Regions from separate parts of the Paenibacillus tritici genome, predicted to be linked through region 2. Evidence: riboswitches for the same ligand, from Rfam matches in the RefSeq annotation. Region 2 holds a riboswitch; each other region holds the start of a gene.
What was found. A riboswitch is a leader RNA that binds a small molecule or an ion and turns the genes downstream of it on or off. The one in region 2 is predicted to bind cobalamin.
Positions count from the first base shown of each region.

Region 1 (9,936 bases), 1.0 Mb from region 2:
TCAGTAACCAGTAACCCCATTACATCAGCCTTAGCCGCTTCAACAGTCATTTGCTACTGGAGCAACAGCAGTTGGATTTTGTACACTTAATTGTTTCCGTTCTACTGTTTCACGGACTTTAGGTGGATTAACAGCATCTAATTCAGCCAATCATCCATCCTTTTGCCATTTGGCCGAATTTAAGTGCTGTTTATCCAACTGCTTCAGGGTGTGCTGAATTTCCTCTGCAATTAGATGTCATTTATCCACTTACATAAGACGCACTAAGATTGTACTTCAAGCTAAGCCGTCACTGCGGTGAACCCTCAGTCTTCCGGCCGCTGCCCATCACCCGATTTCTTGCTCCTAAGGCAATCTAACAGCCACAGCAGCGGCCATTTCCCGGGTTACAGCACCGGAAGGATCAAATGCGCCGCCGGTTCCGCTCATATATCCAAGGCCAGTCACCGTGCGTACCGCAGACAAGGCATAATCGCTGATCTCGTCTTCGTCGGTGAATGTACCTGCTCCTGCTCCGGCCGATGCCATATCCAGCTTAAAAGCTCGCGCAATCATCACAGCCATATCCTCGCGGCTTACCAGCCCGTCCGGTTTGAAGGTGGTGCTGGTTACTCCGCTGATGATACCGAGCTCCTTCGCTTTATTCACTGTTCCATAATACCATGCATCCGCCTTAACATCACTGAAGGCCCCAGCGGAAGCCGCCGCAGACGTCTCCTTGCCGGTTAACCGCAGCAGCAGCGCTGCGAATTCAGCGCGGGTAATGTTCTTTTTCGGTGCGAAGACCAGCGTCCCCTCACTCACGCCATTCATCAGCTTGCGGTCATACGCCGTGTATACCGACTCCAGCGCCCAAGGCGAGATCGACTTCACATCGCCAAAAGCAGGACGGCTAGCCGCAGCAGAAGCCACGGTCAACGCCAGCGTATGACGAACGATTGCAGGTGTGTTGTCCTTCTGATATCCCGTAATTGCGAGTGTATATTTATTCGCTGGCAGGCCCCCTGTAACAACAGCCAGGCCGTCAGCATTCGTAGTTGCCGTTTTGCCGCCGATGGTTACCTGCACTCCTGCCGCCGGTGAAGTGACCGGATCGGAGGTGAAGGTCGCTTCATTCCATACCCATTTCTTTTGGGTGATTTTGATTGAAATATCTTGTCCAGGCTGCGGCTGTGCAGGAGTAAGGATCACGGAATCTACCACCTGCGTGTTATCTCCGCCATAATAGACAACGATGCGGTCATTCTCCTCCAGCACGAAATCTCCCATACCTACACTTGGATAGATCCATGCTCCGCCGCGGGCTACCACATACATCCAGCCATCATATCCGCCAAAAGCACCCGCGCTCACACCGCCGATCCCCGTCACGTAATTGCCTGCTTCATTGACCAGGGTGACGCGTTTGTCCGCTGCCGCTTTCTCAAGCGCCTTAAGTACATTTCCAGCGTACACGCTGCCCTCAGCCACGGTTCCCTTTGGACCTTCAATAGTAACCGAGACGCTGACCTGCGGATTCTTCACAGCAGTACCGCTAAGATCAAAGAACTTGCCGCCTGTACCCAGCAGCTTGTAGGCTACCAATGCCTCCAGTGCCTGCTCTGTAGAGAGCTGATTGTAGCTGCCGCCTGCAGTATGGGCGAACCCGCCGCCTGCTGCACTGAAGCTAAGAAGCTTGCTGACCAGATTCACATTCCCTTTGGTATAGTCTGCTCCTGCCGGGTCAATGCCGAAGGAAGACAGGCCAATCACGGCCTGAGCAACACTCTCGCTGCTGTCACCGTATCCGCCGTTCTTGTCCTGAGCCTTAGCAAGCCAGGCTGCCGCCCGCTGACCGGCAGTGTTCACAGCCGCTTCCTGCTTATGACCAGCCAGTGCGGTCAGCACCATCGCTGTCATATCCGGATCACTCGCACCCGTAGTCAGAGTGAAGCCGCCGTCGGTATTCTGCTTAGCCAGAATTTCTGCCAGCAGCTTGGCCTGCGTCCATTTCGCATCTGCCGGAATGGTATAGCTTCCAGAATCCAGCGCCAGCAGCACATAGACTGGATTGTTCAGCGTCTGGCCCGTGATTTTATCGTTGTTGTACAGCTTCTCGATCAGGTTATATCCTGCCACATTCGCCGGGTCGCCGCCCAGCGCCTTAACGGCAAGTGTGATCCGGGCATAGTCCGTAGCTCTGGCAAAAACACCCTTAGCCTCAGCTACCTTACCTTCAAGCGCCTTCAGATAGCTGGCCGGAACCTTGTAGCCAGCTTGGGCAAGGCCCATAGCCTGCCAGTCCGACTGGACTCCGTTCTTCAGCACGAACTCCGCAGTGGCATAGACTGCATCGGTTACGCTGGCTGCCGTACCTGCGGACAGAGCGGATGATGCCGATGCGGCAGTTCCGCCTGCCTGTGCAGCAGCCCCCGCCAATGCAGAAGCTTGTCCTGCCGGGGCCACGGCTGCTCCCAGAATGGCGAACAGCATAACTACCGCCAACCCCAGCCGTGTGAACTTAGATGATAAAGAATGGTTCTTCATAACTAACCTCTTTCCTGAAATAGAATGGATGAATCCTGCTTCCTCCGCCGGTACGGCGGCAACCTAAAGACCGCCCTGTACAGGGCGGCCGGGGAAGAATACAACACAGGGCGGCTGCCTGGGCGATTTCTCTTCGACCCGCAGCCTTAGCCTATATCGGCATCTGCTTCCACATTCTTACCCCCGAAGAATAGAAACAACAACGGAACAGGCAGGTCTCCTGGCTCATACTTCACCGCTTCCCCCGCCTTCCCATCCAGTTAGCAGACAGTGGCTTCTTCAGGAGTCGCTCCGTATTTACAGTGGCGGGACCGCGCCGGACTTGCACCGGACTTCCCTTTTAAGCAGATCCTCTCTTAGAAACGCTAAGCCCTCTGATAGCAACAACACATTGTTTCTAAGGAATCCGCACCTTTTCCCAAAGCTTATTAAATTTAAATATTCTCAAACAATCATATCTACTATTCCCCTGTATGTCTATAGACAAGCTGTTTCTATTGCCGACAATCTAATGCTCTATTCCGCCAAGAAGAAACGCTGCACTGTCCTTTAAAAGGATGACATTCGTTTCCGCGAAAATACAAAAATCCTGAACAGTACGTGCCCGCTCCCCCGGCAACTTGTATTGTTCAGGACAAATTTGGTTGTTCTTCTGCTTCAGGTCAAGCGGTGGGGCATCCTCGGAGTCAACAGCAGAAGGCTGATTGTATTATGTACATCAGAATTGGAATAAAAGGTGCCGATAACACCTTCTGCTGTATTTCATGCATTAGAATGTGGCAGATCCTGCTCATACGGGCAAAATACCCAAAACCGAATGTACCCAATACAACAGAACGCCAAATAACACGAATTATACCTGATTTGAGTGTACAAAGTGCAGTAGAGAGCATTCTTCCAAGTGTGTTAACGGACAAGCAGCCCTAATTTCTCTCCATAGCCAACGTTACGCAAGCATACGGACACCAGCGCACTTACACTTATATCCTAACATCCAACTCACTTCAATCTGCTGGTGCCAGAATAAGTCCGCTAGTCGCGCCTCCGAACCAAAAAAGGGACTTCATTCAGGTAATACAGCAATGGATGAAGCTCAGTTTGAAGAGAACATTCGGTGATAGAAAAGAACATTCCGTGATAGTTGTACTCTGCGCAATTAAAAACAGTAAAAAGGAAGGCTTCCCTCCTATAACTGTAGTCTGTACAACTAAATTTGCCCGAATGGGTGAAACCAAGCTACAGATGCTAGTTTAAGTGTACGAAATACATCTAAGCGTGTATTCAGGGATAGATCAGACGGTTTAGTTGTACAGAGTGCATTAAGCATAAGTAAGTACCGCAATCGTTCGGGACACGGCAAACCCTCAACCAGCGAGCTGCTAAAGTAGTTTACACTAGTATAAATCTTTGTTCTACTAAGGCCCGTCACCCGGCGAAATGCTGTCCCTTCGATAAATACCGGAGTAACAGGGATTACAAGACGCTCTAAGCCGTTTGTTAAAAGCTTAAGCTCAGCTTGCAGCTAGGGAACCCCCGCTGCTTCATTCCGCGTCCGCTTCCGGGCTTGCGGAAGCGGACGGCTCCGCGCTAGGTGCCGCTGTGGCTGTACTTCCCGGAATGCTGTCCGGATCAGCCTGCAGCTTCAGCGTATAGCCTCCGGCGGTGATCATATCACCCACGGCCAGCTTCGCGCTTGGCTCCAGCTCCACCGTCACCTCGTATACGCGTGCCGGAGTTCCCGCCGCCGCTCCTGCGGTAGCGGCTCCACCTTTCGCGCCGCCGTCCGTTCCGGCGCCTGCTTCACCCTTCGCGCCGCCATCCGTTCCAGCGCCCTCTTCACCCTTCACGCCGCCGTCCGTTCCGGCACCCTCTTCAACTTGGCAACTTTGAACCGTTGCCTTGACCTTGTAAGTGTCCGTAACGCTGTTATCGGACACCACCTTGATCTCCGCCGGCTTGAAGGCGGAGCAGTCCGCCACAGCGGCAAAGCTGAACACCAGCTTGCCACTTCCGCCGCTGCCTGCATCACCGCCAGTATTCCCGCCGCTGCCTGCATCGCCGCCAGTATTCCCGCCGCCTCCTGCATCACCACCAGTATTCCCGCCGCTTCCCGCATCGCCGCCAGTATTCCCACCGTCTCCTGCATCACCGCCGGTATTCCCGCCGCTGCCTTCATCGCCGCCGGTATTCCCGCCGCTGCCTGCATCGCCGCTGACTTTCGCGCCGATAAGCCGGACAGAGACCGGGGCCGGTCCGCCGGCCTCTCCGGTCACTGCCGGAAGCGGGCTGGGACTGGCAACCGGCGCAGCGATATCCGTACCGCCTTGCCGCAGCTGACCCATAACGATGATGCCAATAACCAGCACGATCCCGAGGATGCTGCCGGAGATCAGGAGTTGAAATCGGCTGCGGCTGATCCACCGCGCCAGCGGCGAAGCGAGCTGGGCGCTGGCTTCATTATAGACACTTTGCATGGCAGGCGTTGCTGCCGAGATATAGCTTTTGCGGAAGTCCCGGTTCTTGAACGCTTCGCGGTCGCTCTTCAGGAAATATCTCAGCACTGCCCGCCGGTAATTCGGCCACAGCTTCTTGTTCGAGATGCTGAACAGCCGGTTATGCTGCGCCCAGACCAGGAACCGGTATACCGTCTCCTTATCATTCCCCGCCTTGCGGGCCACCAGGTCCAGCAGCGCATCATAATCCAGCGGACCGCCTTCGCGTTCACTGCTGTGATAGAAGGCCAGCGGCAGCCGGTCGAACGGCTCGATGCTCCGCGAATCCTTGAGCCAGCGTGCACCGAGCAATTGTACATCGTCGAGCTCCCGCGGGGACAATCCGTCAAAGATCTCCTCATCCGGCCGCTCCTCCCCGAACCAGCGGTAGGCCGCGCGCAGCGCGTTGGCTTTGCGCTTCGCGATCGCATCGAGCGGCGGCTGCCAGTCCGCCGTATCCCGGTAGCGCAGGAATGAAATCTCCAGCAGCTGCTCCATGGACAGCTCGTCCAGCGAGATCCGGTTCAGCAGGAAGCGGTCGGCCGAGGTCCCCAGCTCCTGCATCAGCGACAAGGCCTCAGGATGCACTCCGCCGCCTCTGCGGCGCTGCTTCTCCGCCTGCTGGACCGATTCGTGAACAGCGGCTACAGCCGCTACCGGATCAGGCTCCCGCTGCAGCTTCTCCAGTAAATATTCCTTGAGAGTATCGCGCACAGAACCCTGCTGCAGCACCTCCGGAAGACTCCGGCCGAAGTGGCCTACGAGGCGGAGCACATCCGCCGTTCCGGCTGCCGCCGCAAGCCGGGACTCCAGATACGGCTCGAACAGCGCTCTGCGGAAGAGCGATTGAGACAGCACTTTTTTGAAGAAAGCCTCACTGAGGGCAGCATCGCTGTCAATAATGCCATACGCCGCAGCCAGCACATCCTCCCGTCCAGCGGATCGGCAGTTCAGCATTCCGTTGATGAAGTAATCCACAATTTTGACCCGGTAATTATGGCCCGGCAGCGCAAAATACTCCTTGAACCGTTCCAGGATCTCCGGCGACGGAATCCCTTTTTGACGGATCAGCTCATATTCGCGGTCGAACCGCTCCAGGAACATATCGTTCAGCCGCGCCCGCGAGTCCAGCTTCCCCTCCGGCTTCAGATAGGAGAGCAGGCCGCCCAGCACAGCGTTTTTATTCTCCGGATATAAGGCTTCATTGCCTTGCTCAATTTCATAAAAGACAGCCAGCTCATTATAGAGGGCCAGCGACAGCTTGCGGTCCACACTCTCCCCGAGCAGCAGGGAGTCGGCAAATTTGGCGAAATCCCTGAGATTCCCGCCCTTTTTCCCCATAATCTTCCAGGACAGATCGGCATAAGTCTGCCGGGATTCCCCGAAGTCGGCATTCAGAATCCTTGCGCCTGCCAGATCGAAGATATAATCCTTCTCAATATTCCGGTCCCCCGGACGCAGCGAGCCCTTCTCCACGAAGGTCAGGTGGATGTATTTGCGGCTCTGCGGCTCTTTGGCATAAGTGATCACTCCCAGCCTGCGGCGGAAGTCATACGGCAATGAAGCGTAGAGGACCTCCGTCAGCTCCACCGCACGCTGCGACAACTCACTGACGGGCACATCCAGCGCTACATAAATCTTCTTCTTCCCGGCTACGGACAGCATAACCGCCTGCAGCAGGGCTTTGAACAGCTCTTCGGTGAACCCGAGACCGCTCAGCACTGTCCGCGGGTCTGCCGGTTCTGCACGCTCACGGGGTTCTACCGGAATAGACTCCAGTTCAGGCAGTGTCCCGCCCGGCTCCCCCTCATAACTCCGGGCGAATCCGGCATGCAGCCAGCCCCCGTATCCTTCCACAATCTCCTCCGAGCGGATAGGCGGCACCACGAAATTATGGGCAAAAAAAGCGCTCCGCTGTCCGGTGAAATCCGCCGCCAGATAACGGCTGAGGCCGATCACCGTCTCATTGCTCTCCGTGTGGAACAGGTGCAGCGCGGCAGGATACAGCTCCTCATCCTTCTCGCCGCGAGCCGTAAGCTCGGCCGGTGCATCGTAGAGGCAGAAGGGATGTAGAATTTTTTTGACAAAATTATTGTCCAGACCCTCCGATTTCGCTACCGTATCGAATCCCTCTGTCGCCCGGTATACGCCCCGGCGCTCGCGTGTATACATCTGCTGGGTGATCATGGACCCTGAGAATCTGTTCACGGCCCGTCGCTCCCCTCAATATAATTCAGCTTGTGCAGCAGCCAGATGAACGGCTCATCCACCCGGATCGGACTGACCACGCCCTCCACCTTCTGATTGACCGGATTGCTGCCCAGCGCAGATACGGCGAAATAACCGGTATTCGCAAAATACACATCCATCGTATCCTTGAACGGGCGGTCCACCTTCTCGATAAAGCGGCGGATTTCACCGTCAATGTTGTGGAACTCGTCCAGATTCAGCGTTTTGCGGTGCACATAGTTGTTGAACACATTGCTGTTGGACTTAATATAATCTCCATCCTCATCCTTGAGGGAGTGCAGCATATCGCTTTTGGCCAGAACCACAGCAGTTGGAATCTCGGTCTTGCTCTTCTCCTGATAAGCGATGAAATCGCCGAACATGGTCAGCACCACATCACGCGGCTCATCATACTGCGACACCCATTCGCCCGGACGGTCACCGAAGTTGATGCGGATCTTCTCCCGGACCGAACGGATCTGCAGCGGATCGACCATGAACAGAATCCCTGCGGAGTTCTTGATATGCTGGCCGTGCAGACCCAGGTAATCCTGATCGACCATCCCTTCACCGGCCACATCGAAGAATACCAGCGTCAGCGGGGGCTTGGATTCATCCTTGAATACGAACTGGAAAATAAACGGCTCCTGCATCTTCTCCTTCTGGGTAGATGCCAGCAGATCCCCCCGCTCGAACAGCGGCTCTTCATACAAGGTGCGGAACTTGCGGCTGATCTCGGCATTCAGCGGCATACAGGCCGCGTCGAAATGCCCTGCCGTCGTATGCTGCAGCGTATGGATCAGCGAGGTCATATAGACAGACTTCCCTACCTGGGAAGCCCCGATGATCGAGATAATATTGCTAGGAACCTTCCCGGCAGTCACCGGCAGCTCATTATGGCAGGACGGGCAGAGCCGTCTGCGGGTCATCACGCCATAGCGGTCGGTCAGGCCGGTCAGCACATGGTCCGTATAATGATGATACTCCTCCGGGATCTCCGCCGGATTCAGAATCGCTTCCATATCGTCCACCGAATCGAGCCCGAAGCGCTCACGGTACTTATTCAGCAGATCATCCTCACCGAGTGCGTAATTCTCATCATCCTCACGGCTGTGCATGGCCCGGAACACCACTTCCTCCGGCTCAAAGCGGGAGAAGCAGAACGGGCAGACGATATCGTAATACAGCGGCCTCGCTGCGGGCTGATTCTTCTTCATGAAACGGCTAAAAAAAGACATCTCTCATCCTCCTCAAAGTTTTGTCCGCACCGCCCGGGTATGGAGCTGCTTACAAAACTGCTATATAAGACGAACATTTCTTGAATTATTCCGCTGTACTCTAATCTTCTTATATAGCTCACATCCTGCTTGTATGTGGTCCCTGCAGTGTAATATAACTGCACTTTGTACAGCTATATTACCGTTCCCGCCGGCTCGCGTCCGAATAGCTGCAGTTGGTACAACTATAATGTTGCAAATTGTATCTCTAGAGCTCCAGCACTGTTCACTCCGGGACCAGCTCATAATACACGCCATACTTACGGCCGTCCGTGAAAAAAATACGGATGAAGTCGTCTTTGCCGACCTCAATCGGCGGGAGCTGGTTCCGGCCGGGGGCGAAATCCTGGACGAACGGGAAGAGTGCGCCGTCGTCTTTGGAGGACGGGTGGGCATCCCGTTTTTTAACGTAGCAGAGCACTTCCTTCGGGACCGGAACCTCGGCAGTAATCGTCATCTGCACCGTCTTCAGTTTGCTGAACAATCCTTTTTTGTGCTGGATGGAATAGTAGATTCTCGCTTTACCTGCGCTGACGGTCGTCCGGTTGCCGCCGTCCCGCTGACGGACCAGCAGCGTCTCCCCATTCCCGCTAAGCCGCACATATATGGTATACGCCACCAGCCCGATCTCGTCCAGCCGGTCACGGTATCCGTTATTCGCTTTGTACTCTTCAAGTGTATAGAGCTTCATGCCCGAAGGCGGATGCTCTGGATCGTCCGGTGCCTCTGCAGAGGCCTTGTGTATACAGACCGCCTGCACGCCATCCGGCCAGCGCCAGCGCAGCGTACAGAACCGGTCTTCCACTCTGGATACAATCTCGGTAATCACCGGTGTGGATGCATCCACCTCAGCGTACTTCATGGCAACTGGCTCCTCTCCTTGCATCTTACTTAGAATCCCTTACTGCCGCGGTTACGGCGGGGTGAACCCGGGCCATCCGCAGGCGCATGGGCAGCTCCGGCCGCTCTTCCCCGGCGCAACAGGCGCCCTTCTCCAACCGGCACTATATAAGTGAACAAGGTAAGAATTGCAGCAAGCACGAGCAGAGCCAGCAGCCGGGTGATAGGGTCCCAGACGGTATTTCCGTTAAGGCCTGCTTCCAGAATCAGTCCCGCAGCGAGTCCCGATACCGCACCCCCGATACTGAAGCTCCGGGCCAGATGGCGGTTATCGAACACAATGCCCAGCCCCAGGCCCAGCGCCGTGCCGAGCAGGATCAATGCCAGAACACGGACCACAGCATAATAAGGACTGTCCGCCGTCTCGTCGCTGCGCTCGGTAAGCAGGCTCCGGTCTCCCAGACGGTCATAAATCTGCTGGAATACTTCACCCAGCCGGTTCGCATCGGCAACATCATAATACTGACCGCCGGTGTTGCCCGCGATATCCTGCAACAGAGTGGCGCCGGAAG
Region 1 covers NZ_CP073365.1:1,077,227-1,087,162, reverse strand. Annotated here, with positions in the region: gene KDC22_RS04590 (S-layer homology domain-containing protein) at 346-2,526, opposite strand; cobalamin riboswitch at 2,720-2,915, opposite strand; gene KDC22_RS04585 (GAP1-N2 domain-containing protein) at 4,068-7,226, opposite strand; gene KDC22_RS04580 (hypothetical protein) at 7,223-8,485, opposite strand; gene KDC22_RS04575 (beta-mannanase) at 8,751-9,386, opposite strand; gene KDC22_RS04570 (vWA domain-containing protein) at 9,416-9,936, opposite strand, start outside.
Region 1: another riboswitch for cobalamin. It lies ahead of KDC22_RS04590 (S-layer homology domain-containing protein); the one in region 2 lies ahead of KDC22_RS08865 (energy-coupling factor ABC transporter permease).

Region 2 (9,936 bases):
CAGCCCCGTTCCATGAGTACCTCATAGACGAGACCGGCCATTCCATAGACACCGGCATCGCCGCTGGAGATTACCGCAATCTTCTGTCCGGCTTCGGCTCTGCGCACGGCCTCCTGGGCCCGGCTGACCTCCTCAGTCATCCCCGTGCCCACGATCTCCTGGTGCCGCAGCAGCGGCCGGATCAGCTCCACATAAGTGTTATAGCCGATTACCGCTTCACTCTCTTCGAGGGCAGCCAGTGCCCGGCCGGTAATATGCTCCAGCGCTCCGGGGCCGAAGCCGATAATCAGCAGTTTCCCTTGGTTCTTCATCCTTCTTCCCCCGTTCATAAATAACTGTGTTCAAGCTTCAGCAGTGGATGGAGCCGTGCTTTGAATTCCCCGGCTGTGCGGGGGGCGCTTTGCCCACCGGTCAGACTTGCAGGCAGGCTGTACCATAAGTCAGCCAGCAGCGGCAGTCTCAACCCGATCGCCTCCAGCTTCTCCCTTCCGGCAAAAATCTCCTCCGGTGTTCCCTCTGCCCGGCACATTCCGTGATCCAGTACAATAATCCAGTCCGCCCAGCGGTAAGCCAGATCCATGTCATGTGTAGCCATAACCACAGTTGTACCTTTAGCATGTATAGCTTCAAGACCCTTCAGCATCTGCAGCTCCGATAAAGGGTCCAGATACGAGGTCGGCTCATCCAGCAGAATCAGCTCCGGCTCCATGGCCATTATACCGGCGAGGGCGGTGCGCTTCTTCTGGCCCAGGCTCAGCTGGTGAATCGGTTTATGACCCAGCTCAGCCAGATTCAGCAGCTCCATGACCTCCCGGCAGCGTGCAGCGATAGCCGGTTCATCCATGCCGCTCCCGCGCAGTCCGAACGACACATCCTCCAGCGGTGTACTCAGGATCAGCTGCTGCTCCGGGTCCTGAAAGACCAGGCCCACCCTCCGCCGCAGCGCAGCCAGCTCCTTTTTGGCGTAGGATAACTCCTTGCCTCCCTGTAGAACCTTGCCGCTCTGGGGACGCAGTATGCCTACGGCATGGAGGAATAACGTTGATTTGCCCGAGCCGTTATGACCAAGCACCGCCGTCTTGCTGCCTTTGGGAATGGAGAGTGTCAGTTCATGCAGCGCGAGCTCCTTCGTGTCAGGGTAATGGAACATCACCCCGTCAAAAGCCAGACTATATTCCATATCCATTACTTACTCCTCTAATGTGATTTGGCCAAATTTCACCCCCGCACCCACAGCCAGAGCTGCGCCAGCACCAGCACTGCTATCCCGGCATACGCCTGGACAGCATAACGCCGCGGCACAGGGGGCGCGCTATAGGGCGGCAGAATAATCTCATCAGTGAATCCGCGGGCCAGCAGCCCCTGCGATAATCCATAATAACGGTGCATGGTGTTGCCAAAAAGCGCTCCCGCCATAGCCGCAGTCTCCCGCAGCTTCGCCTTGTACCCCCTACGGCCTCCACGCAGCCTCCGGGCCAGCAATAGCCCGTGCGCCGCATCTGTCAGCAGGAACAGGAACCGGTACATAATCAGCATCAGCTCCAGCACAATCTGCGGCATCCGCAGCCTGCGGAGTACCTGTAGAAGTTCACTGAACGGCGTAGTGAACATCAGGAAGAAGAAGCAGCTCATACAGGCCGAGATCCTGGCCAGCAGTTCTCCGGCCCGCTGTAGTCCTGCCGCTGTGATATATACCGGCAGAGGCAGGCCCGGAAGCTGGAATACACCCGCCTGCCCCGCTGCCGGATGCCCGAATTCCACCAGCAGGGCCGGGATGCTCAGGCCGTAGAACAGCAGCGCTGTACCAAACAGCAGTCCGTAGGCACGGAAGGGAATTTTGGCCTGCAGAATACACCACGACATCATCCATAAGGTGATTGCCATTTGCAGCAATGGATGCACGGTATAGGAGAGCAGGAACATCAGGGCTGCGAATGCGCTTTTCCACATGGGAGACAGCAGCCTGAGCGCGTTATTATAGGACAGAACGTCAATCCGTCTGATCACTTGCTGCTATTCTGCTTCGTCCCGCCTTGCTTTCCTTTCAGCAGCCCCAGGGTATAACCGATCACTCCGGCACCGATTGCTGCCTGCAAGGCGAACAGCATACTCTCCGTCTCCCCCGGCAGCTCGGCAAGCGGCTTGAACCAGGGCTTATAGTCAGGATTGAGCTCCGTAATTACTCCCTCGGCTGCATCATCGGCCCCGCCGAATTCCCCCTCCACGAGCAGCAGCGGCAGCACACACAGCAGGACAACGGCCAGCAGCATCAATCCGTTTTTCCACTTATTGCTCATCAGGCTCTTCCTCCGTTCACCTTGCGCTTCAGAAGCGACAATTCATTCGGGCTATACGATTTCAGCCAGTTCCACAGCAATACGGTCAACAGCCCCTCACTGACAGCCAGCGGGATTTGCGTGACGGCGAAGATTCCCCCGAATTTGAGAAAAGAGGCCAGAACACCGCCATCCGCCGCCGGAAAAGCCACCGCAAGCTGAAAGGAAGTCACGACATACGTACTCAGATCCGCTACGGCTGCGGCACAGAACAAGGCCAGCTTCTCCCGTTCCGGCAGCTTCATCATCAGCTTATACGCGGCATATCCGGCAAAAGGACCCGCCACCGCCATCGAGAACGCATTGGCACCCAGCGTAGTGATCCCCCCATGCGCCAAAAGCACCGCCTGAAACAGCAGGACAATAGAGCCGATCACGCCCATCGGGAGCGGCCCCAGCATCACAGCACCAAGTCCGGTACCGGTGGGATGGGAGCTGCTTCCAGTTACGGAAGGCATTTTGAGCGCAGACAGTACAAAGGTAAACGCCCCTGCCAGACCCAGCAGCAGCTTCAGTTCCGGATTCTCCCGGGTCATGGCTCTGAGCCTGATGATCCCCAGCACGAAGAACGGTATGAACGCCGCCCACCAGAACACGGCCCAGCCTACCGGCAGGAACCCTTCCATAATGTGCATGGCCCGGGCCGTACCCGGCTCATTCAACATAAAGTACATGGTAAATCCGGCAACCAGTGCCGCAAAGCTCCAAAAACTACGCTTCTTCATTTGTCAGCCTCCATGTTTTTGAGTTTCTGTACATCCTTGCAAGTTCAAACAGAACCGGCTGCGCCATCCTTCAAGAGAACGCAATCCGTTTCAGCGGGAAAGATAAGGAATGTTCATGCGCGGAGCATATACATTCTTATCTTCCCAAAAAAAACCCACCCTGATGGGTGGGAAGTGTATGTACGCAGGCAAGTTGATAGAGCGCGCAGTCCGTAGCTAAACGGAACAAGGTGCTTTTCATCGTCCCATCACTTGGGCCGTGTCCTTGTAGCCAGCAGCTATAAACCGGGTGTCCTCTCTAAACTCAAGATTCCTCCGGTCCTTCAGGGCAGAACGCTTCATCTCATTAACCTATCCGTACACCGCTCCTATCCGCGTAGAGTCGTGGTGTGCGTCGACAAGGTAGGTCTCCTGGCTTGGAATACCGGCGCTGTGGACTTCGTCTTCCCCGGGATTCCCGAGTGACCTCATGAAGTTCAGCTCTTCCTTACAGTGGCGGGACCGCTCGGGATTTGCACCCGATTCCCTGTTATCCCTTGCCCGTCGGGGCAAGAGCACCTTGTTTCATCGCTAATTCATCCTACATCATAGCGGACAGAGATTAGCCTGTCTGTGATATAAATTGGAAAGGCAGCCCAATAAGCTATCCATTGCATTCATTTGCTTGTAGAAAGTTTGTTTGAGTAATATAATTATTAACTATATAACCTGAGCGTGGAGGCATCCGATGAAACTTGATCTAACCGAACAATCACTGCCCGTATACGAAGCTTTATCCAGCACGGTGCGCCTGCACATGCTGCGGCTGCTGTCCGATACCCCCATGAACGTGAAGGAGCTGGCCGGAGCCCTTAAGCTTAGCAGCGCCATTATGACGATGCATGTACGCAAGCTGGAAGCGGCAGGGCTTATCCGCAGCCATATGGCTCCCGGCAAAAGCGGCCTGCAGAAGATCTGTACGCTCGCCGCCGACGGAGCGGAGATTGTGTTTCCCGGACAAGCCCGGACCCCGCGCAGGGGGTACCGCAAGGAGATTCCGGTGGGACATTATTCGGACTTCCAGATTGAACCTACCTGCGGACTGTCTACAACGGAGCGGGTCATCGGCCACTTCGACGATCCCCGTTATTTCTGGGATCAGGAGCGGGTGAATGCCGGTATCCTGTGGTTCGGCAAGGGGTTCGTGGAATACAAAATTCCGAATTTCCTGCTGTCGAGCCAGATGCCGGAGGAGCTTGCGATCACCATGGAGATTGCTTCCGAAGCCCCGTCCGTCAACAATAACTGGCCCTCGGACATTACCTTCACCCTGAACGGGCAGTCTCTCGGCTTCTGGACAAGCCCCGGCGACTACGGGGATAATCCGGGTAAATATACCCCGGCCTGGTGGCCAGCGCTTACGAACCAATACGGGCTGCTCAAGCAGCTGCGGATTACCAAGGCTGGCACCTTCATGGATGGACAGAAGCTGTCCGAGGTTACTCTGGATCAGGTAGGTATCCGTAATAAACAGTGGACCTTCAGACTCTCGGTTGAGGAGAATGCCGAGCATATCGGCGGTCTTACGCTGTTCGGCAAGGGATTCGGTAATTATAACGAGGATCTAGTTTTTGAACTTTTTTATACGGACACTGCTGCCGACCTGCCCGCTTCCATCTAGAAGTTGCTTCTCCATTCGCCTGCATCTGGTGGCATGGGGCGTAATAAGGTGCACTTGTGCTACTTATTGGCTTATTTAGGCAGCGTCCGGTGAATTGAGGTGCACTTGTGCTCCTCATTGGCTCATTTGGCCTGCGTCCAGTGAATTCTGGTGCACTTGTGCACTTTATTTGCTCATTTGGCGCGCATCCGGGGAATTCTGGTGCACTAGTGCTCCTCATTGGCTCATTTGGGCAGCGTCCGGTGAATTGAGGTGCACTTGTGCTCCTTATTCGCTCATTTGGGCAGCGTCCGGTGAATTCTGGTGCACTTGTGCTCCTTATTGGCTCATTTGGGCAGCGTCCGGGGAATTCTGGTGCACTAGTGCTCCTCATTGGCTCATTTGGCCGCCATCCGGTGAATTCTGGTGCACTTGTGCTCCTTATTGGCTCATTTGGGCCGCGTCCGGTGAATTCTGGTGCACTTGTGCTCCTCATTGGCTCATCTGGCCCGCGTCCGGTGAATTCTGGTGCACTTGTGCTCCTCATTGGCTCATTAGGGCAGCGTCCAGTGAATTCGGGTGCACTAGTGCTCCTTATTTTGCTCATTTGGCCCGCGTCCGGGGAATTCGGGTGCACTTGTGCTCCTTATTACTCTCCTTACGCCACACTCGGCTGAACCAATGGGATTTTCATTTCTCATTTCCTCCTCCAGCCCACTTTCCGCAATACCAGAGGGATTTTTCCCTCTCTTTTCCTCCTCCAGCCCACTTACAGCTGGATCAAAGGGATTTCTCCCTCTCATTTCCTCATCCGGCCCACTTTCCGCTGAACCAGAGGGATTTTTCCCTCTCATTTCCTCATCCGACCCACTTTCCGCTGAACCAAAGGGATTTTTCCCTCTCATTTCCTCATCCGGTCCACTTTTCGCTGGACCAGAGGGATTTATACCTCTAATTTCCTCATCCGGCCCACTTTCCGCTGAACCAGAGGGATTTCTCCCTCTCATTTCCTCATCCAGTCCACTTTCCGCTATACCAGAGGGATTTCTCCCTTTGATTCTCCTTGGATTCTCACTTTATTTCCTCTTGGTTTCTCCTTGGTTTCTCACTTTATTTCTCCTTGGTTTCTCCTTGGTTTCTCACTTTATTTCCCCTTGGTTTCTCCTTTGATTCTCCTCGGCTTCTCGCCTTATTCCCCCTTATTTTCTTTGTTTACTCCTTGGTTTCTCCCTTGTCTCTTTTCTGCTTCTCCTTCAGCTCTCTCTACCGTCCCCTTCCGACCCTATCAGCCAACTACCGTCTCCTCCCAGCCTGCCTCCGGCAGCTCCCGAATCCTATATCCTTCTGATTTCGCCCCCTATCTTCAATGGAAGGCTATCAGACTTCCCATTGCAAACCAAAAACACCTCCAACCCGCTGCAATTATGCAGGTTGGAGGTGTTCATATGGCATTGCCTCTATCTTCTATCCGCTATCTTCTATCCGCTATCTTCTACCCGCTCAGCCGCTTACCCCAGCCGTCATTCCTTGACCGGCTGCCACATCCCGCCGCCCGGCAACGGACAGCTGCGGGCCTTCAGCCGGGCCACGACAGGTATAATACAGCCGCAGGCGGTGCAGGTCACGCCATCCTGCAGCTTGGGGCAAGTCCCGCAAAGGGCAAGCCGCTCGGCGTAAACCTCGTCTGAAGCGGAATTGCCGGGGTTGAACATGGACGAGGCCAGAATCCGGGCAATCTGCGCGTCCGTTACCTTGTACTCCTCCCGGCATCCCTTGCAGGCTGAAGTGGTTGTCATGCTGATACTCTCCTTACGCTTTCGGAGTAATTTCCAGTACAGTTACCGACATTGGCGGCAGCTCTACAGTCAACGTGTCGCCTTCAAGCTTGAAGGCGTTGAACGCCTGCGGCTTTACAGCTTCCGGCTGCTCAAAGGTATTGTGAGCATCAATGGAAGATCCGGCAAGTGTAGTACCGCTTACGGTTGCTGATTGTCCAGCCAGTCCGCGCAGCTCCAGCGGCAATACTGCCGGTGCAGCGTGATTCAGGTTACACAGGCTGACATGAATGATGCCCTCAGCATTGACTGAAGCCGAAGCCGATACTTCAGGAATCTCTACGCCTTCATAGCTGTATACCGGGCTGTCTACAGTCAGCTCCAGCAATTCTGCATCCTGATGCACCTTGTACATGTTGAATACATGATAGGTTGGAGTCAGGAGCATTTTCTCGCCCTCGGTCAGAATGACAGCCTGCAGCACGTTAACGGTCTGTGCAATGTTTGCCATCCGCACACGGTCACTGTGCTTGTGGAAAATATTCAGCGTCAAGCCGGCCACCAGCGCATCGCGGATCGTGTTCTGCTGGTAGAGGAAGCCCGGGTTCGTACCCGGCTCTACATCATACCAGGTGCCCCATTCATCGACGATCAGGCCTACTCTTTTCTCAGGATCGTATTTGTCCATAATGACACTGTGACGGGTCACCAGCTCATCCATGAACAGCGCCTTCTTCAAGGTGTTGAAATATTCATCCGTTCCATAGCCGGTAGCCGCACCTTTATTCGCCCAATCGGAAGTCGGCAGGGTGTAGTAGTGCAGAGTAAGGGAATCCATGAAGCGGGTAGCTTCGCGCATCAATACTTCCGTCCAGTTATAATCATCCGCATTCGCCCCGCAGGCGATCCGGTGAATCTTATTGTCTCCATAGTTACGTACATACGTCTGATATTGGCGGTACAGATCAGCATAATATTCAGGACGCATATTGCCGCCGCAGCCCCAGTTCTCATTGCCCACGCCGAAGTAAGTTACACTCCAGGCCTCTTCCTGGCCGTTCTTCTGGCGCAGCTCAGCCATCGGGGATACGCCGTTAAAGGTCAAATACTCCACCCATTCGGACATCTCCTGCACGGTTCCGCTACCTACATTACCGTTGATGTACGGCTCACATTCCAGCATCGCGCAGAGGAGCATGAATTCATGCGTACCGAAATGGTTGTTCTCTACCGCGCCGCCCCAGTGTGTGTTAATCATACGCTTGCGCTCTTCGCTCGGGCCGATACCGTCCTTCCAGTGGTATTCATCGGCGAAGCAGCCGCCCGGCCAGCGAAGTACCGGAATCTTCATTTCCTTAAGCGCTTCCACTACGTCGTTGCGGATACCCTTAGTGTTCGGAATTGGGGAATCTTCGCCCACCCAGATGCCTTCATAGATACAGCGTCCAAGATGCTCAGCGAAATGTCCGTAGATGTTGCGGTCAATCTTACCTTTGCGGATGTCGGTGTTCAGTACAATGCGTTCTGCCATGGGAAGTTAACGCTCCTCTTTAGGTTAATATATTTGTTAATCATTTAACACTTATATTAATATTATAGTCAAGCTTCCTCCGGTTCGTCAATCTTTATCTTGCACAGCACACAGTGCCCCCCGCATTTCACTTCCCGGCAAAAAATGATATTATTAACACACAAATAACGCACAAATGGAGAGTATGATGATCAGACCTATTTGTAAAGATGTAACGATACTAAGCCAGCGGTCCACTCCGGCGACGGACAAGGATTTGATGGTGTTAATGGATCTTGTGGAAACCCTGCGCGCCAATTCAGACCGATGTGTCGGCATGGCTGCTAATATGATCGGTGTCAACAAGCGCATCATCGCCATCCGCATCGAGCATCAGCTGACCATCCCAATGATCAATCCGGTGATCAAGAAGCGCGCCCGTCCTTATGAAGCCGAGGAAAGCTGTCTGTCGCTTGAAGGTGTACGCACAACGAAACGATACGACTATATTGAGGTAGAATATTTCGACTATAATTTCAAGAAGCATTATGAGAAGTTCACAGGATTTGCGGCGCAGGTCATCCAGCATGAGGTGGATCATTGCGACGGCATTGTCATTTGAACTAGGAGACAACCATGCAGACATTCAATAAAACTGTTGCCGAGCAGATTCTGAGGAATGAAGTTGATACCCGCACGCTTTTGTCAGAATACCCTGAATACAAAGACGAGGTGCTGCTTGAGATCAATGCCTTATCCAGCCGTGGACGATCCAACCTCATTCAGCATTCACTCCGGAAATATACAAGCAGTGCAACCATTGCTAAGAATAAAATTGTCAAAAGTGGCTTCAATCAAACCACCATCAACACCTTTCTTCCCCATATTATCAAGGCCCGCTTTGCGATTTATCTGATTGAACAGCTGCAATTTGCAGTTTCTTCGGAGACCTCTACCGGACCCGTGCGCTTCAATCTATGGGATGGTTTCATTCTGCAAAGACTGCTGTTCCGGGAAAAGCTTGTTCGCAAGCCCGTATCTCTCATCCTGTTCCGGGTATTCTGGAAACTGATCATCAACCCCAAAATTCTAATGCCGCTTGTTAATAAACAAGGGATATATTGTTTCTATTCCAAGCCTTTAATCAAGCAGCTGTCCGCTTTGATTGGTGATCGCGAGTGTCTGGAGATCGCTGCGGGTGACGGCACATTAACCGGATTCTTGAACGATAACGGTACGCCATGCACAGCAACCGATGATTATAGCTGGGCACACTATATCTCTTATCCCGCTCATGTAGTACGAGCAGACGCCAAAACCGCATTGAACCGCTATGCTCCCAAGGTTGTCATCTGTTCATGGCCGGTCCCCGGCAACCCTTACGAGAAGCATGTCTTTCACTCCGGTTCTGTGGAGATGTACATCGTTATTGGTACCCGTGACCCTGCGATAACCGGTGATTTTGATTCCTACTACAATGCCAAAGATTTTGACATGGAGCTGAATGAGGAATTATCCCGCCTCATCTTGCCGCCGTCCGAGGACAACGCTGTATACATCTTCACCCGCAAGTAGACAAGGCTTCGCCGTCCTCTTAAAGGACGGCATTCGTTTCAGCGAGAAATTGAAGGATAATCTATCATGTGAAACATATAAATTCTTCTATTTAAAAAAGACAGTATTGCTCCCAAATAGGTGAGCATTACTGTCTTTTGTACTAATTCTATCGTGCTGCTTCAGCCCAAATCTCCGAGTTCAATCTGTACGATTCCCCGGTCATCCCGGACCTCGGCGATCCCGCCGATCAGATGCATCAGGCTGCCGAACTCCAGCTCGTTGAACTTGCGTGCCGCGTTATCCCGCTGCAGCGACCACAGACAGTCCGCCAGTTCACAGACCACCGGTACATCGCAGCGGATTTCCGCCAGCTCCCGCGAGAGATGCAGCATGT
Region 2 covers NZ_CP073365.1:2,094,870-2,104,805, reverse strand. Annotated here, with positions in the region: partial or broken gene cobJ (precorrin-3B C(17)-methyltransferase) at 1-311, opposite strand, end outside; gene KDC22_RS08880 (energy-coupling factor ABC transporter ATP-binding protein) at 326-1,186, opposite strand; gene cbiQ (cobalt ECF transporter T component CbiQ) at 1,219-2,007, opposite strand; gene KDC22_RS08870 (energy-coupling factor ABC transporter substrate-binding protein) at 2,004-2,297, opposite strand; gene KDC22_RS08865 (energy-coupling factor ABC transporter permease) at 2,297-3,061, opposite strand; cobalamin riboswitch at 3,446-3,638, opposite strand; gene KDC22_RS08860 (ArsR/SmtB family transcription factor) at 3,789-4,721, shown strand; gene KDC22_RS08855 (hypothetical protein) at 5,285-5,707, opposite strand; gene KDC22_RS08850 (DUF6171 family protein) at 6,221-6,496, opposite strand; gene KDC22_RS08845 (alpha-N-arabinofuranosidase) at 6,510-8,006, opposite strand; gene KDC22_RS08840 (peptide deformylase) at 8,191-8,607, shown strand; gene KDC22_RS08835 (hypothetical protein) at 8,622-9,560, shown strand; gene KDC22_RS08830 (5'-3' exonuclease) at 9,722-9,936, opposite strand, start outside.

Region 3 (9,936 bases), 1.6 Mb from region 2:
CCAGGCAGGCTTCCACTTGCAGGGATAACTTTGTAGTTGCCGTTGTTGTAGCCGATAACGCCTGTAACATCACCATTGAACTTATCACCTGTACCGACTTGCTGGCCAGGATCACTGTAGGCGATCAGGAGGCGCTGCGGGTTGAGATTGTCTGCTCCCCGGAGTACGAGGCCCCCGGCAGGTGTAATGACATCTTCTACCCCATTGTCTACTCTTGCCGGAATGTTATATACGATTGATGTACCGCTGCCGCTTGTCCAGTAAGGACTAATAATTGTAGGGGCAGGAAGGGTAACGAGCATACCTTCAAGAGACTCATAGAAATCCATGGCATCTTCAGAAGGCTGGAATTCAGTTAAATTATCATTATCAATGATCGAAGAAGGGATAACCCGTCCGCCCTTGCCCAGCACTACTGGTTCTGGCAGGACTGCTCCCTTGGCTATTGTATGGATGGTGCTGAGTGTGATTTGTGTGGAAGTCATGTTGCTGCTGCTTCCCTCATTATATTCGGATACAACTCCTGAGACGGATACATGATCCCCGATATCAGGCTTCAGGCCGGTGCTCGTGCTGTATACGAATATTCCTTCGGAGGTGCTGTCATTATCGTCCGGTTCAAGGTCCTGAATGAAGAAGCCTTTATAATTGCCGTTTGCAAAAGTATATCCGTATTCAGTAACTATCCCTTCGACATCCGTAACAGTCTGTCCGGTATATTCAGAGGTGTGGGATACGCCCTGAATATCATGGATGCGGGGAGGCTCTGAAGCTATATACTCGAAAGTATAGGCCTTACTGGTCTGACCTGTGACTGAAGCAACAGCCTTAATCACCGTGTCTGCCGTTATCGGGATGGGGGCTGTGTACAACGTACTGGCTGTTGTTGGCTCTGATCCGTCAAGCGTATAATAGACTGCTGCTCCTTCGGTGGGGCTGGACAGCGTAACAGAGCTACCGGTGATGATCCGGCCCGCACCGGGGCTGGCGGTAACAGAGAACAGTTCTTCTACCAGACTCTCTGCGCTGAGCGGAATGAACTGATAGGCATCATTAAATTGTTCAATTACACCAGTGATTTTATCAAAATGTTTATCCTTTACCAGTTGGGGAAGTCCGGAATAAATTTTAAATGTCTGGCTGCCTTGGCTGGCGATGACATTATTTCCATCTTTACTAATGATGGTCAAATCTTCCATGGTGACGAGCTGCGCTTCATGGGCTTCACCATTGGCAGCTGTCAGGTCAGCGGCAGTGATTAGCTTAGCGGCAGGTGCACCGGCATTTGCAGTGATAACTTTGTATTCAAGTCCAGTGACAGGCTTGAGTTCTTGCAGGTTACTGTAAATATCCATAGCACCTTGAACTTCAACGAGATCTCCGACCTCCGCGAATGCCGGGAATCCGTACAATACGATGGCTCTGGACGAATCCTGAATGTACATCTTCGCCCCGTCGATATGGGTAACGATCCCTTCAGTCCAGACATTCTGACCTTTGACCGCAGGTCTAATAGAAGCAATATCCTGCTTCTCAAGGATGGTGTAATCATAAGTCGACACCAGACTGTACACTGAATCCGATACCGAGGCGTAAGTCTTGATTGTAGTAGGTGAGTTCAGCAGGATTTCACCGCTATACGGTTTGAATTCTCCTCCGGAGCCACCTGTGTAGACTGCGGCATAGACAGATGCACCTGCTGTGGATGTGGTAAGGGAGATCGCTGTTCCGGCCGGCCAGGCATTGGCTGCCGGGATGGCCGTTACCGCTGCTACAGCCGGAGCGGTACCATAGCTGCTATTGCGCGGATCAGGGGATTGAACTATGAAGTCTGCAGCATTGTTGTCTGTATCCAAGCCGCGGCTGCCTGCGGGTGCGCCTACTGCAGCCTTGCGCACAGCGGCGAGCGTGCTGCTCAGTACTCCTGTAGGTCCGCTGCCTTCATAAGCAGTCGCGGCCCCGAAGCCAACCATATCAACACGTGCATTGGCGGTATCTATGAGGTCAACTTTACCGCCGGAAGCTCCCAATTGTAATATTCCTGTATAATCAGGGGCAGGCAAGTCCTTCGTACCTCCGGTACCGGCCGATTGCTGGATCAGAAAATATCCTTTAGCAGGAATGGTACCTGTTAACACTGTGATAGCGGTTGTCGTATTGAGATCACCGTTGGCGCCGGCGCTCGCATAACGCACCTTCCAGCCCTCAAGACTCACTGTTGTATCGGTAGGGTTATATAGTTCAATAAAATCATTCTTCAGTTCAGCCCCGCCGTTTCCGCCGCCGCCGTAGACTTGTGAGATTACAATATTATTGTTATCCGTCGCTGCCTGTGCACTCTGTCCGGCAGGTAGTGCAATGCCGATGAGCATTAGAACTGCAAGCCCTGCTGAGAACCATTTTCGCATCCTGTGAGAAATAATCATTATCCTAAACCCACTCCTCTCGAAACTATAATGTACAACCTTCATAATCATACCATTTATTTGTAAAATGGAAGGTTGTATGATATGAATATATATTAAATTCTCACTAATTAAAAATAATAGAGTGAACTTTATACAACATGCATAAAAATATTTAATATATATAGTAAATAATCTATGACACCTTGCGACCGGAGAGAGGTTATATTCAAGAAAATACTATTTTTGCTTATAAGCAACTCTAATACTCATTTGAAAAGGATGGGTAGGGTATACACAGGAGCTTAATTGTATTCTGTACAGCTAAAAGACGATGAAATCACGGATCTGCCGGGTTAACTGTATTCTGTACAATTAAAAACATCGGTGAACCTGCTTTTGCGGAATATGGGGGATTTTAGCTGTAGAAAATGCAATTAAACCCTTCTCGGGCTAATTCCAGATCGCTTTAGTTGTACAAACTACAGTTAGAGCTTTAGCAGAGCTCGTCACAGACAGCTCAAAGTTCCAATAAGGGCCAGCCAGCGGCCTTAATAAAACAAAAACCCCTCGCTCCACCATTAAGTGGATAAGGGGTCTTCTGCAAACATCATAGTTTAAGGAATACCTGATCTGACTACGCTCTCCAGATGCGGCTAATCTTCACCGGCTGGGCTTCATGAAGCGTTTGGCAGCAATGCCAGTCATGATCGGCATCATGTCGTCCCCGTGAGGAAGACATAGGCGTGCCGAGCGAAAGTGTGCTTCACTTTATACCAAGTTCAATCCACTCAGCCCCGCCCATATAAGGCCGCAGCGCCTGCGGGATATAGAGCGTTCCGTCCTCCTGCTGGTGGTTCTCCAGCAGCGGAATCAGAATGCGGGGAGTGGCCACCGCAGTGTTGTTAAGGGTATGGCAATATTGCAGCCGCCCGTCTTCATCGCGGTAACGGATGCCTGAGCGGCGGGCCTGGAAGTCGAGCAGGTTGGAAGCCGAATGCGTCTCCCCATAAGCTTCTCTGCTGGGCATCCAGGTCTCGATGTCATACTGCTTATGGGTCTTCATCGCCATGTCGCCGCTACAGACAACGACTACCCGGTAAGGCAGCTCCAGCAGCTGCAGAATATGCTCTGCATTGCCGAGAATCTCCTGGAGCATCTGCTCCGACTCAGCGGGGTCGTTGCGGCACATTACCACCTGTTCAATCTTCGAGAACTGGTGTACCCGGTACAGCCCGCGCACATCGCGGCCGGCCGAGCCTACCTCGCGGCGGAAGCAAGCCGACATCCCGGCCAGCCGCAGCGGCTGCTCAAGCTCCAGCGTCTCATCGCTGTAGAGCGAGACCAGCGACACCTCCGAGGTGCCGGCCAGCCAGCGCTTCTCTCCCGTCAGCTCGTAGGTCTGATCCATGCCGCCGGGGAAGAATCCGGTCCGCTCCAAGGCCTCCGGCCGGACGATCACCGGCACATCCATGACGGTGAAGCCGCGCTGCATCAGCACATCCAGGGCCAGCCGCTGCACAGCGAGGTGCAGCAGCAGACCGGCTCCCTTCAGCACATAGCTGCGGGGGCCGCCGGCCTTGACGCCGCGCGGAAGGTCGAGGATGTCGTGCAGCTCTCCGAGCTCGACATGGTCCCGCGCGCGGAAGCCGAATACCGGCGGCGTGCCGTACCGCCGCAGCTCCACGTTCGCGCTATCATCCGGCCCGATCGGCGTATCGGCCGATACAGGATTCGGCGCGAGCAGCAGCAGCTCCCCGCAGCGGCGCTCCGCCTCCAGCAGCTCGGCCTCAAGCTTCGTCAACTCGCCATTAAGCGTCCGCACCTGCGCCTTGGCCTGTTCTCCGCCTTCGGCGTCGCCCTGGCGCAGCCGCCGCTCGACCTCTTTGGTCAGCGCGTTCCGCTCCGCCCGGCGCTGTTCGGTCTCCCGGCGGGCCAGCCGCCGCCGGTCATCCCATGCCAGCAGCTCCGCAAGCGGGAACTCCAGCCTTTTCCACTCTGCCGTCTTCCGTACAATGTCCTCATTCTCCCTGATCCAATTCATGTCCAGCATGCCGCATCCGCTCCTTCTTGGGGTTATAAAAATGCAAAAAACGCCCTCATCCATGGGACGAGGAGCGTCAGCTCGCGGTGCCACCCAGGTTGACCTCATTCACGTTAAGCAACTCTAATGCACGGAATAAGGCCCTCTTTGGTCTTCGCGGTAACGGGCGAAACCCGGTAAACTTAGGGAACAGGGAGCTGCTCCGGTCGCAGACGCCTCGCGGTTGGATGCCGTTCATTGGCCTGGTCGGGATATAGGTTTGCCGTTTATTATAACCAGAGCAGCGCCGGGTTGCAAGTATAATTGAGGTTTGACAAAATTCCTTGTACTCTGCTAGGATTATTACTAATTTGAAGTATCAGTGTCCGGTGCAGCAGCCCGGCATATCCTATAATAGCAGACGGAAGAGGTGCGGAAATGGCCAAAATAGTAGTAATCAACGGAACGCCATCCCTGGTGTCCCGGATCAATGCCGTGATTGAATATGCAGAGAATGGTCTGCGGGAGCGCGGGTTTGAAGTGGAGCGTATTAATGTAGCGGAGCTTCCGGCGGAGGATCTGATCCACACCAAATTTGAGAGCGAAGCCATCGTCAAGGCGAACGGTCTCGTAGCCGAAGCCGATGCGGTAATCGTAGTCAGTCCGGTGTACAAAGCGTCCTATACCGGAGTGCTGAAGACCTTCCTGGATCTGGTTCCGCAAAAAGGGCTGGCCGGCAAAATCGTTCTGCCGCTCTTCATGGGCGGAAGCCTCGCGCATCTGCTCGCCATTGACTATGCGCTGAAGCCGGTACTATCCGTGCTGGGCGCCCGCTATATTCTTGGCGGAGTCTATGCGGTAGACTCCCAGGCTGTCCGTAACGACCAGGGAGTGGTCGAGCTGGCGGAAGAACTTAAGCTGCGCCTGAACAGCGTGCTGGAGGAGCTGGCGGAAGAGACCGAGCATAAGGTGGCACGTAAGGCAGGGCAATCAACAGCCGTAGAATAACGTTAGGCTGCTGCCTCCATCTGCCCGGTACAATCAAAAGGCACTACACTAGCCGAATGCGGGAGTGTAGTGCCTTTTTGTATGTGAATGTTATACCCCTTGAAAGCACAGCTCCGGCTCCCACAGTACGACCATATCGCCCGCCAGGCTCGCCGGAATATCAATAATCCGCTGGTTGCTGCTTCCCCGGTAGGAGAGGGTCAGGTCTTTGAGTTCTTCGACGAACCGGCCGTCGATCACCACCTGGCATAAGGCCAGCAGCTTCCATTCCGCTGAACCGGGGGAAGCCGTAAGCTCCTCGTACGTATAGCCGGTGTAGATCCAGACCGGGAAGCCCGGCAGCTTGGCCCGCAGCTCGTGAATGAACGCTGCCGCTTCCTCTGCCGAGAAAAAAGGGTCCCCGCCCGCGAGCGTCAACCCGTCCAGCAGCGGATTGCCCGCGATCTCTTCTATAATCTCCTGCTGCCGCTCCGGGGTGAAGACCTCTCCGTAGTTAAAGTTCCAGGTCTTCGGATTGAAGCAGCCTGGGCAGCGGTGGCGGCACCCGCTGAAGAAGAGGACGGCCCGCAGGCCTTCCCCCTCATTGATCGACTCCGGGTAATATCCGCAGATATTCATAGATGCTTAACGCGGTCCCGGACTTCGGCCTGCTTGGCAGCGTTGAAGCGGGTCTGATAGTCGCCGGTCAAATATCCGGTTACCCGGCGCAGACGGCGGATATGTGTAGTATCTTCATGCGCATTGCAGGTAGGGCAATTCGTACCGATTACACCTTCATAGCCGCAGCCGGAGCAGCGGTCGATCGGGTGGTTGATGCTGAAGTAGCTGATGTCCTGCTCCAGCGCGTATTTGATGATTTTGACGAAGGCTGCAGGGTTGCTCCGGGCATTACCGTTCAGCTCTACATAAGAGATCGCTCCGGCGTTGCAATATTCATGGAATGGGGCTTCCAGGCTAATCTTCTTGGCTGCGCTCAGTTCATGATAGACCGGGATATGAAAAGAGTTCGTATAGTATTCACGGTCGGTTACACCCGGGATCGAGCCAAGAACCTTGCGGTCGATCTTGGTGAACTTGCCGGAGAGCCCTTCGGCCGGGGTGGCGAACAAGGTAATGTTCAGATTAAGCTCCTCGCTCTTATGGTCGCAATATTCACGCATGTGGCGGACGATGGCCACAGCCTTGGCATGGATCTCCATATCTTCGCCATGATGCTTGCCGTACATGGCCTTCATGCATTCTGCCATCCCGATGAAGCCCAGCGACAGGCTGCCATGCTTCAGCAGTTCACCGACACTGTCATCGGGGGCAAGCTGCTCGCCGCCTTCCCAGACGCCTTCGCGCATCATGAAATCGGAGGCTTTGGCCTTCTGCGCAGCCTGAATACGGAAACGGTGCAGCAGGCCGTCCAGCGCCACATCCATATAGTGATTCAGGTCTCCGATGAATCCTTCTTCATCAGCGGCCAGGCGCCGGCCGGTCACGGTTCCGTAAGTAAGACCCAGGCGCACAAGGTTGATCGTATTGAAGGACAGGTTACCTTTGCCGGAGCAACGGTTGCGTCCGAAGCGGTCGCCGAGAACACGGGTCCGGCAGCCCATTGTAGCAAATTCGGTATCCGGGTCCGCCGGATCATAGTATTGCATGTTCAGCGGAGCGTCCAGATTGGCGAAGTTCGGATACAATCTGCGTGCAGAGCACTCTGCGGCCTTCAGGAACAGCTCATAGTTGGGATCGCCCGGCTGCTGGTTGACGCCTTGCTTGCATTTGAAAATCTGAATCGGGAACACCGGTGTCTCCCCGCTGCCAAGTCCATTCATCGTGGCCGTCAGGAGGGAGCTGATTACAAGCTGGCCCTCCGGTGAGGTACAGGTCCCGTAGTTGATGCTGGTGAATGGAATCTGGCCGCCGGAGCGGCTGGACATTGTATTCAGGTTATGTACCATACTCTCTGCTGCCTGGAGTGTCTCGCTCTCCGTCTCCTTCAGGGCGAAACGGAAGGCGCGCGGATACTGCTCTGCCAGATCGGTGCGGCTCATTGTGATCTCGCCAAGCTCCGCTACTACTGCCTTTTCCTCGAAATATTCCACGCCCTTGCGGAACAGCTTCGCGAAGGACTTGGTGACATAAGGGGCCAGGTCATAGTCCAGCTTGTTGGCAGATACGCCGCCGTACTGGGCATTCTGCTGGGACTGGAAAATAATCGCCACCAGCGACATCGCCGTCATAATCGAGTTGGGAGGACGCACGCTGCCGTTGCCGGTATTGAAGCCTTCGCGCAGAAGCCGTTCAAACGGAATGAAGATGCAGTTCGTGGTTCCGATGGCATATTGATCCAGGTCGTGTACATAAACGACATTATCAAGAGAAGCCTGCACGAGCTGCGGCGGCATGGTGAAGTTGCGGGCATACCACTTGGAATATTCACTGCCGAATTTGCTCATTTTGCCGGAGAAGCTCTCCCCGTTCAAATTGGCGTTCTCGCGCAGCAGATCCAGATCCCGGCTGTCGATAATATCCCGTCCCAGATGAATGACCTCTTCCAAAAGAACCTCCTGTGCAGCTTGTCCTTCGTTATAACGTTTCTCCAGCAGCGTCATTATATAGCTCTCTCCTCTCGTATTGTAAGCGTCAATCTCTATCTGTAGTCTGTCAGGAAGTCAGTAAAAAAAGCATCTCCGGCCGGAAAGGCGGGAAATGCCCGAATGCGTAACGCAGAGCCGATACCTGAAGACGATAAACGTATCGTCCTCAGGTATCGGCAGCCTCTGGCCCGGATAACGGGAGGCTAACTCTGCCCGTGCTTGGCCGCATACGGACACCTCGCCTGTTCCTCGCAGGAGTCGTAGCGGTGCCACCGAAACAGGCAGGTCTCCTGGCTTCCGGCATAGCCTCAGGCGCCTTCCCGGGGAGCATATTCCGCTCCTTAGTGGCAGTTGGCCGGAGGGTGTAGCTCCAGGAGCGCAGGGCACCTTGGAGCAGCCGGTTACAGTGGCGGGACCGCAGCGGTTTTGCACCGCGTTTCCCTATTAAGTCTCCTCTCCATTGAGAGAGTGAAACACCTGTTTCTACTATATTTTGTTACTGTTTAATAAACGTAACTCAATATATTGTGTTTGTAAATGTTTTTTTGTAATCCCGCACGGGGAGCGGGTTCCGCGCTTTTACTCACAGCTGATCCACAGTTAGTCCACAGGTAATCCACAACTTTCCTATTAATTCGGCCGAAATGATTCATGAAATCTCCGAAAATACGCCACAAAGAATCCATAAATAGAGTGCGTCTAATCCTCGCAATTCGTCTGGAAAGATAGAATAGAAGAAAGGGGGATTGGCGATTTGTGGGCGGGCCGGTGAAGGGGTACAATAGGAGGGAAGGCCAGCATGCGATGATCAGGTTAGGCATACCACATATTCAGGAGGGATGTCACAATGGCAATTGGCGAAGTGACCGTTATTCCAATCGGCACAGGCAGCACCAGTCTCAGCAGCTATGTGGCCGACATGCAGCGTGTGCTGCAGACGGTGGAGGGAATTACCTATGAGCTTACTTCCATGGGGACGATTATTGAAGGGCCGGTCGGGCGGATTCTGGCTGCGGTAGAAGCGCTGCATGAATCGCCCTTTACCTCAGGAGCACAGAGAGTCTCCACCTCCCTTAAGATGGATGACCGCCGTGACAAGCCTTCCACGAGCCGCAGCAAGCTGGAAGCGGTGGAACGCAAGCTGCAAGGAGAGTAACCCATATAGTATCTAATCAGAATCACCGATAAGGAGCGGATTCTTCATGACAGAAGCAGCACAGCAGATCGGAATTCAAATGTATACACTGCGTGACCAGACGGAGCGCGATTTCCTCGGCACACTGGCCAAGGTTGCAGAGATGGGGTACCAGGCCGTGGAATTCGCCGGTTATTTCGGAGTATCTGCAGCGGAACTGCGCCGTAAGCTGGATGAACTTGGCCTGGCCGCCCCTTCGGCGCATGTAGGCCTGGACTTCAGTAGTCTGGAGAAGATGGAACAGGCCTTAGCCAAAGAGATTGAATACGCGGTTGAGCTCGGACTGCAATATATAATCACCCCGTCGGCGCCGCTTCCTCCGAACCCTACTATGGAGGATGTAACGAGGGTCATTCCATTCCTGGAGAAGGCCTCCGAGATGGTCCGGGCAGCAGGCATGCAATACGGCTATCACAACCATGATTATGAATTCGCAGAGGTAGACGGCAAGGCAGTCATTGATATCTGGCTGGAGCAGATTCCTGCGGAGCATATGCTGGCAGAGTTTGATCTGGGGTGGGTATACAGAGGCGGAGCCCGGCCTGTTGATTATGTCTCACGGTACGCCGGACGTGTTCAGCTGGTCCATATTAAGGACTTCGGAGCAGACCATGAGGAGACAGATCTCGGCAAAGGCCAGGTTGATTTCCAGAGCGTCTTCAAGATCGCGGAGCAGAGCGGAATTCTCTATTATATTGTAGAGCAGGAGGCCTACGAGGT
Region 3 covers NZ_CP073365.1:537,861-547,796, forward strand. Annotated here, with positions in the region: gene KDC22_RS02380 (5'-nucleotidase C-terminal domain-containing protein) at 1-2,408, opposite strand, end outside; gene serS (serine--tRNA ligase) at 3,172-4,458, opposite strand; gene ssuE (NADPH-dependent FMN reductase) at 4,867-5,436, shown strand; gene nrdG (anaerobic ribonucleoside-triphosphate reductase activating protein) at 5,527-6,054, opposite strand; gene KDC22_RS02400 (anaerobic ribonucleoside triphosphate reductase) at 6,051-8,036, opposite strand; cobalamin riboswitch at 8,285-8,517, opposite strand; gene KDC22_RS02405 (MTH1187 family thiamine-binding protein) at 8,869-9,177, shown strand; gene KDC22_RS02410 (sugar phosphate isomerase/epimerase family protein) at 9,224-9,936, shown strand, end outside.
Region 3: another riboswitch for cobalamin. It lies ahead of KDC22_RS02400 (anaerobic ribonucleoside triphosphate reductase); the one in region 2 lies ahead of KDC22_RS08865 (energy-coupling factor ABC transporter permease).